Robiginitalea biformata HTCC2501: one gene and its partner. Each later gene encodes a partner of the first gene's protein in a complex. Links are inferred from orthologs where the notes say so. Each region holds a gene or a part of one and is shown in the gene's direction. Other genes may lie near its edges.

Region 1 (4,202 bases):
CTGGCCGGCCACCAAGGATGAATTGATAGATTATGCCATCCGCACCGGGGCTCCCCTGGAAGTGGTAGAAAACCTTCAGTCCATGGAAGAAGAAGGCGGGGAGATCTATGAATCCATCGAAGAGATTTGGCCGGACTACCCGACGGAAGAAGATTACCTCTGGAACGAGGATGAATATTGATACAAGCGGCAAGTCGCCATCCAAAAGCCTCATCTGAGGCTTTTTTTTATGTAATTTTGGCAGCCCCGGGCGTTTCTTCCGATAATTCGGGAAACTGGAACATCTTTTGCACGATTGCGGGTGTAATTGTCCCGGGAACGGGGCCCGGATTTCCGCTCCGCCCGCCAGGGGTATCCCCGCACCGGGCGGCCCTAAAAAATACCAGATACTATGAGTTTTATCAATACGGTCCTTAAGGCTTTTGTAGGCGACAAGGCCAGTAAAGACGTCAAGGCACTCCAGCCCCTTGTCGAGAAAATCAAATCCCATGAGGCGGCCATGCAGGCGCTTACCCACGACGAACTCCGCCAGAAAACGGCCGGGTTCCGCCAGGCGATTCACGAGGGAGTAGCCGATTTACAAGAGCAGATCGAGGCGTTGAAGGCCGAGGTCGGCAACTCCACGGACATCGACCTGAATGAAAGCCTCTACGGACAGATCGACGATCTGGAGGAACAGGCCTACCAGCGAACTGAAAAAATCCTCGAGGACCTGCTGCCGGAAGCCTTTGCCGTAGTAAAGGAAACCGCCAGGCGCTTCAAGGAAAACCCGGAGATTACGGTTACCGCCAGTGAATTCGACCGGGAATTGTCCGGACGCGCGGATTACGTTAGCCTGGACGGAGAAAAAGCCGTATGGAAAAACTCCTGGGATGCAGCGGGTAAGGAAGTGACCTGGGACATGGTGCACTACGACGTACAGCTCATCGGCGGGATCGCCCTGCACCAGGGCAAGATTGCCGAAATGCAAACAGGTGAAGGGAAGACGCTGGTGGCGACCCTGCCCGTATACCTGAACGCGCTCTCCGGAAAGGGCGTCCACCTGGTGACGGTAAACGACTACCTGGCCCGTCGGGACAGCGCGTGGATGGCCCCGATATTCGAATTCCACGGGCTTTCGGTAGACTGCATCGACAAGCACCGGCCGAATTCCGAGGGACGCCGCGCGGCCTACAATGCGGATATCACCTACGGGACCAATAACGAATTCGGTTTCGACTACCTGCGTGACAACATGGCACATACCCCGGGCGACCTCGTGCAGCGCCCCCACCACTACGCCATTGTGGATGAGGTGGATTCCGTACTGATCGACGATGCCCGGACGCCGTTGATTATCTCCGGACCGGTCCCCGAGGGCGACCGGCATGAATTCAACGAGCTGCGGCCCAAGGTATCCGAACTCGTGCAGAAACAGCAGCGCTACCTGACCGGGGTGCTGGCAGAAGCCAAAAAGAAAATCGCCGAGGGCGACACCAAGGAGGGCGGCCTGCTCCTGCTCCGCGTTCACCGGGGACTCCCCAAGAACAAAGCGCTCATCAAGTACCTGAGCGAAGAGGGCATCAAACAGTTGCTGCAGAAAACCGAAAATTTCTACATGCAGGACAACAACCGGGAAATGCCCACCGTAGATTCCGAGTTGTTGTTCGTCATCGATGAGAAAAACAACCAGATTGAACTCACCGACAAGGGCATCGAATACATTTCCGGGGACCAGGAAAAGGATTTCTTCGTCATGCCGGATATCGGGAGCGAAATAGCGCGGATCGAAAGCCAGGAACTCGATATCGAGGAAGAGGCCGAGAAAAAAGAAAGCCTTTTCAAGGATTTTGCCGTAAAAAGCGAACGCATTCACACGATGACCCAACTCCTCAAGGCGTATACGCTTTTTGAAAAGGACGTGGAATACGTGGTGATGGACAACCGGGTGATGATCGTGGACGAGCAAACCGGTCGGATCATGGACGGACGCCGGTATTCGGACGGGCTCCACCAGGCCATCGAGGCCAAGGAAAACGTCAAGATTGAGGCGATGACCCAGACATTTGCCACCATCACGCTCCAGAACTACTTCCGGATGTACAACAAACTGGCCGGGATGACCGGTACAGCTGTAACCGAAGCGGGCGAATTCTGGGAAATCTACAAGCTGGATGTGGTGGAAATTCCCACCAACCGGCCTATTGCCCGGGACGACCGGCAGGACCTCATCTACAAGACCAAGCGGGAAAAATACAACGCAATCATCGACCAGGTAACCGAATTATCGCAGGCGGGGCGGCCCGTACTGATCGGTACCACCTCCGTTGAAATTTCCGAATTGCTTTCCCGCATGCTGAGTATCCGCAAGGTGGATCACAACGTCCTGAACGCCAAATTACACAAGAAAGAGGCGGATATCGTGGCCGAAGCAGGGAAACCCGGCGTGGTGACCATCGCGACGAACATGGCCGGCCGGGGAACGGATATCAAGCTGACCGAAGAGGTCAAAAAAGCCGGCGGGCTGGCCATTATCGGGACCGAACGCCACGACTCACGCCGGGTCGACCGGCAGTTGCGCGGTCGTTCCGGCCGGCAGGGAGACCCCGGGAGCTCGCAGTTCTACGTTTCCCTGGAGGACAACCTGATGCGGCTCTTCGGGTCCGAGCGGGTGGCCAAGATGATGGACCGCATGGGGCTCAAGGAGGGGGAAGTCATCCAGCACAGCATGATGACCAAATCCATCGAACGCGCCCAGAAGAAAGTGGAGGAAAACAATTTCGGCATCCGGAAACGGCTGCTGGAATACGACGATGTGATGAACGCCCAGCGGGAGGTGGTTTATAAACGCCGCCGTCACGCCCTGCAGGGCGACCGGCTGAAGGTGGATATCGCCAACATGATCTACGACACCTGCGAGGTGATTGCGGAAACGAACAAACTGGCCGGGGATTACAAGAATTTTGAATTCGAGCTGATCAAGTATTTCTCCATCACCGCGCCCATCGACGAAGCGGAATTCAATAAGCTGGGATATCAGGAAATGGCCCAGAAAATTTACGCGAAGGTTTACGAGCACTACCAGGAAAAGATGAAACGGGCCGCCGAGATCGCCTTCCCGGTAATCAAAAAGGTCTACGAGGACGACGCGAATAAATTCGAACGGATCGTGGTGCCCTTTACGGACGGGATCAAGACGCTCAACGTGGTGACCAACCTGGAAGCCGCCTATGAGAGCGGCGGGAAGCAACTGATCACCGATTTTGAAAAAAACATCACCCTTGCCATCATTGACGATGCGTGGAAGACGCACCTGCGCAAAATGGACGAACTCAAACAATCCGTCCAGCTGGCCGTTCACGAGCAGAAGGACCCGCTCCTGATCTATAAATTTGAAGCCTTTGAGTTGTTCAAGGCGATGATCGAGAAGGTGAACAAGGAGGTGGTATCCTTCCTTTTCAAGGGCGAATTGCCGTCTTCGAACACCCAGCAAATCCAGGAGGCCCGCCAGGTTCGCAAGCCGAAGGAAAACCTGCAAACCAGCAAGGAGGAAATCCCGAACAGCGACGAACTTGCAGCCCGCAACCGCGCGGCAGGCCAGACCCAGGGGCAGCGCCCGCAGGTTACGGAGACCATCGTCCGGGAGAAACCGAAAATCGGACGGAATGAGCGCGTAACCATCAAGAATATCGTTTCTGGACAGAACAAAACGCTGAAATACAAACAGGCCGAACCCCTGCTGGCCAAAGGGGAATGGGTGCTGGTGGAGGATTAAAGCCCTCCCGGCATATAGTTGTAACAGGAGCGGCCCCGGCAGGGGTCGCTTTTTTTGTGGCATTCTTTCCCCCCGTTTTGATTTTATCGCAAAACATAGCTAGCTTTACCGTGATAAAGCGCTGTTCCCAGCAATCACCCAACCTGGCCTATGTCCGAGAAGCCGATTTTCATCAAAATGAAAAAGAACGAGAAGCACCGGGAGCGGCTTCAGGACAAAACCCGGCTGTTGTTCCGGGTAAACCTAATCGCCTCGGCCTGTTGCCTGGTCTTCGCCATCCTCTGCTGGCAATTGATGGACATCGTACGGGTCATCCCGCAGGTAATGGCCGGATTCGCGGTCCTGAACGGCCTGAACCTGCTCCTCCACCGCTTCCACAACAAACTGGTAATCACCTATAATATCGCGTCGATCATGGCGCTTTTGGGTTCTGTCGCCATTGTACTCT
Region 2 (3,208 bases), 360 kb from region 1 along the record:
CGCACAACGTGGTGAAGGCGACATTCGACGCCCTGCTGCAATTGCGGGACGCGAATACCGTTGCCAAGCAGCGCGGCATTTCCCTGGAGAAAGTATTCAACGGATAAGGAGCAGACAGATGGCTAAGATCAAAGTACGACAAGTAAAGAGCAGCATCAAGCGTCCTCAGGACCAGAAACGGACCCTGGAGGCCCTTGGGCTGAGAGGTATCGGGCAGGAAGTGGAGCACACCACCTCCCCGAGCATCCTCGGAATGATTGAAAAAGTAAAACACCTGGTTTCTACAGAAGAAGCTTAAAAGAAAGGGAGTATGGATTTAGGGAATTTAAAACCTGCAAAAGGATCTGTTCACAAGGGCGGCAAGACCGTTGGTCGCGGCCAGGGTTCCGGTAAGGGCGGTACAGCCACCCGGGGCCACAAAGGGGCCAAGTCCCGTTCCGGCTATTCCAAGAAGATCGGGTTCGAAGGCGGGCAGATGCCGCTTCAGCGCCGTGTGCCCAAGTTCGGTTTCACCAATATGAACCGCGTGGAATACCGCGGCATCAACCTGGACACCCTCCAGGAATTGGCGGACAGCGGTACGATCAAAAAGGAAGTCAATGTGGATAACCTCGTTGAGCTTCGCCTGGCGCACAAAAACGACCTGGTGAAAATTATGGGTCGGGGCGAATTGAAGGCCCCCCTGAAAATCACTGCTCATAAATTTACGGCCAGTGCCAAAGCGGCCATCGAGGCTGCCGGCGGTGAGGCAATAAGTTTATAAGCGAGCCAGATATGAAGAAATTTTTTGAGATCATAACGAATATCTGGAAGATCGAAGAGCTCAGGTCCCGTATCCTGATTACGCTCGGTCTGCTGCTGGTGTATCGTTTCGGGGCCCAGGTGGTGCTCCCCGGGATCGACACCTCCCAGCTGGCCGAACTGTCGTCGAATACGGAGCAGGGCATCCTCGGTATCCTGAATGCATTTACCGGCGGGGCCTTTGCCAACGCCTCGGTTTTTGCCTTGGGGATTATGCCGTATATCTCGGCTTCCATCGTGGTGCAGCTCATGGGGATCGCGATTCCCTACCTGCAGAAACTCGATAAGGAAGGCGAAAGCGGCCGGAAGACCAAAAACCAGATAACCCGATGGCTCACCATCGCCATCTGTATTATCCAGGCACCGACCTACCTCTATAGCCTCGGGGCCCTGGGGGTTCCGGACAGCGCATTCCTGCTGGGCAAAGGCCTCAGCTTTATGGTGCCTTCCGTGGTTATCCTGGTAACCGGTTGCGTCTTTGCCATGTGGCTGGGTGAAAAGATTACCGACAAGGGAATCGGCAACGGGATTTCCCTGCTGATCATGATCGGGATCATCGCCACGCTGCCGCAGGCCTTCCTGCAGGAATCGGCCTCCCGCCTTAACGGCAACGGCGGCCCGATGCTGATCCTGGTGGAACTGATCCTCTGGTTTGTGGTGATCCTCGCCAGCGTACTGCTGGTGATGGCGACCCGCCGCATCCCGGTGCAGTACGCCCGCCGATCCGCCTCCGGGGGATATGAAAAAAACGTTATGGGCTCCCGTCAGTATATCCCGCTGAAGCTGAACGCTTCCGGGGTGATGCCCATTATTTTTGCGCAGGCGATTATGTTTGCGCCCGGTTTGATCGGAAGCACGTTTAACGAAACAGCTGTTGGACAGTGGATGGAAGTGAACTTCCAGGACATTTTCGGATTGTATTACAATATCCTGTTTGCCCTGCTGATCATCATCTTTACGTATTTCTATACCGCAATCACGGTCCCGACCAATAAAATGGCCGACGACCTGAAACGCAGCGGCGGCTTTATCCCGGGCATCCGCCCCGGAAAGGAAACCGCCGATTTCCTGGACAAGGTGATGTCGCTCATCACGCTGCCCGGCTCGGTATTCCTGGCCCTGCTGGCCGTATTGCCGGCGGTGGTGGTGAAGCTGATGGATATGCAGGCCGGTTGGGCGCTGTTCTACGGCGGCACCTCCCTGCTCATCATGGTCGGGGTGGCTATCGATACGGTGCAACAGGTAAATTCCTACCTGCTCAACCGCCATTACGACGGCCTGATGAAAACAGGTAAGAACAGAAAAGTAGCATAATATATGGCCAAGCAAGCTCCGATAGAACAAGACGGATCGATAATAGAAGCGCTTTCCAACGCCATGTTCCGCGTGGAATTGGAGAACGGTCACGTGGTGACGGCTCATATTTCGGGCAAGATGCGTATGCACTACATCAAATTGCTGCCCGGGGACAAGGTAAAGCTTGAAATGAGCCCCTACGACCTGACCAAAGCCAGAATCACATACAGATACTAAAGAAACGGACAAGATGAAAGTAAGAGCATCCATAAAGAAACGCAGCGCCGAATGCAAGATCGTACGGCGCAAAGGGCGACTGTACGTAATCAACAAGAAGAATCCTAGATTTAAACAAAGACAAGGGTAACTATGGCTAGAATCGCAGGGGTAGACATCCCAAAACAAAAGAGAGGCGTGATTGCCCTTACCTACATTTTCGGTATTGGCAAAAGCAGGGCAAAGGAAATCCTCGAGAAAGCCAAGGTGGACGAGGATACCAAGGTCTCCGACTGGAGCGACGACGAGATCGGTCGCATCCGGGAAGCTGTAGGTGAATTTACCATTGAAGGGGAACTCCGTTCCGAGACGCAGATCAACATCAAGCGACTCATGGATATCGGATGTTATCGCGGCATTCGCCACCGGTCGGGACTGCCGCTCCGGGGCCAGCGTACCAAGAACAACTCGCGTACCCGTAAAGGAAAGCGTAAAACCGTAGCCAACAAGAAGAAAGCTACCAAGTAATAGCAGATTATGGCAAAGACAGGATCAAAGGGCGCTAAGGCGGCCAAGTCGACCAAGAAACGCAAGGTGGCGGTTGAATCCACCGGGGAAGCCCATATCACGGCTTCTTTTAACAACATCATCATCTCCCTGACCAATAAGAAAGGGGATGTGATTTCCTGGGCGTCTGCCGGGAAGATGGGATTCCGCGGCTCCAAGAAAAACACGCCTTATGCGGCCCAGGTGGCTGCCGAGGAATGTGTCAAGACGGCCCACGAAGCCGGCCTGCGCAAGGTCAAGGTATACGTGAAGGGGCCGGGTAACGGACGGGAGTCTGCCATCCGGACCATCCACAACAACGGCATCGAGGTAACCGAAATCATCGATG

The links.
Region 2: the proteins of secA (region 1) and secY are in contact, whole or in part, in a crystal structure (PDB 3DIN), measured with the Thermotoga maritima proteins. The link is inferred for Robiginitalea biformata HTCC2501 from one-to-one orthologs. Residues at the interface, in WP_004082002.1 of Thermotoga maritima: Glu261, Ala262, Arg263, Lys300, Ala301, Arg302, Thr303, Ile304, Ile305, Leu323, Tyr324, Asp325, Pro326, Val329, Ser330, Tyr333, Ile336, Lys340, Phe345, Val349, Glu363, Phe364, Tyr374, Ser375, Gly376, Gly377, Glu393, Ile395, Thr482, Ser483; in WP_004081795.1 of Thermotoga maritima: Glu108, Gly109, Glu110, Glu111, Ala236, Glu237, Arg238, Arg239, Ile240, Thr241, Ile242, Gln243, Tyr244, Ala245, Arg246, Arg247, Val248, Thr249, Gly250, Arg251, Arg252, Val253, Tyr254, Gly256, Ala257, Ser258, Thr259, Tyr260, Leu261, Pro262.

The regions. Positions count from the first base shown.
Region 1 is NC_013222.1:1,830,336-1,834,537, reverse strand. The notes cover bases 72-3,954. They hold secA (preprotein translocase subunit SecA), read left to right. Parts: upstream 72-391; coding sequence 392-3,754; downstream 3,755-3,954. Other genes in these bases: RB2501_RS08160 (sensor histidine kinase), read left to right, coding at 3,932-3,954; RB2501_RS08170 (DUF2795 domain-containing protein), read left to right, coding at 72-181. Outside these bases: more of RB2501_RS08170, read left to right, coding at 1-71; more of RB2501_RS08160, read left to right, coding at 3,955-4,202. UniProt on the Escherichia coli protein: Required for protein export, interacts with the SecYEG preprotein conducting channel.
Region 2 is NC_013222.1:1,472,001-1,475,208, forward strand. The notes cover bases 56-2,944. They hold secY (preprotein translocase subunit SecY), read left to right. Parts: upstream 56-774; coding sequence 775-2,115; downstream 2,116-2,944. Other genes in these bases: rpsE (30S ribosomal protein S5), read left to right, coding at 56-107; rpmD (50S ribosomal protein L30), read left to right, coding at 119-298; rplO (50S ribosomal protein L15), read left to right, coding at 311-763; infA (translation initiation factor IF-1), read left to right, coding at 2,119-2,334; ykgO (type B 50S ribosomal protein L36), read left to right, coding at 2,348-2,464. In the rest of the region: more of rpsE, read left to right, coding at 1-55; more of rpsK, read left to right, coding at 2,945-3,208. UniProt on the Escherichia coli protein: The central subunit of the protein translocation channel SecYEG. Consists of two halves formed by TMs 1-5 and 6-10.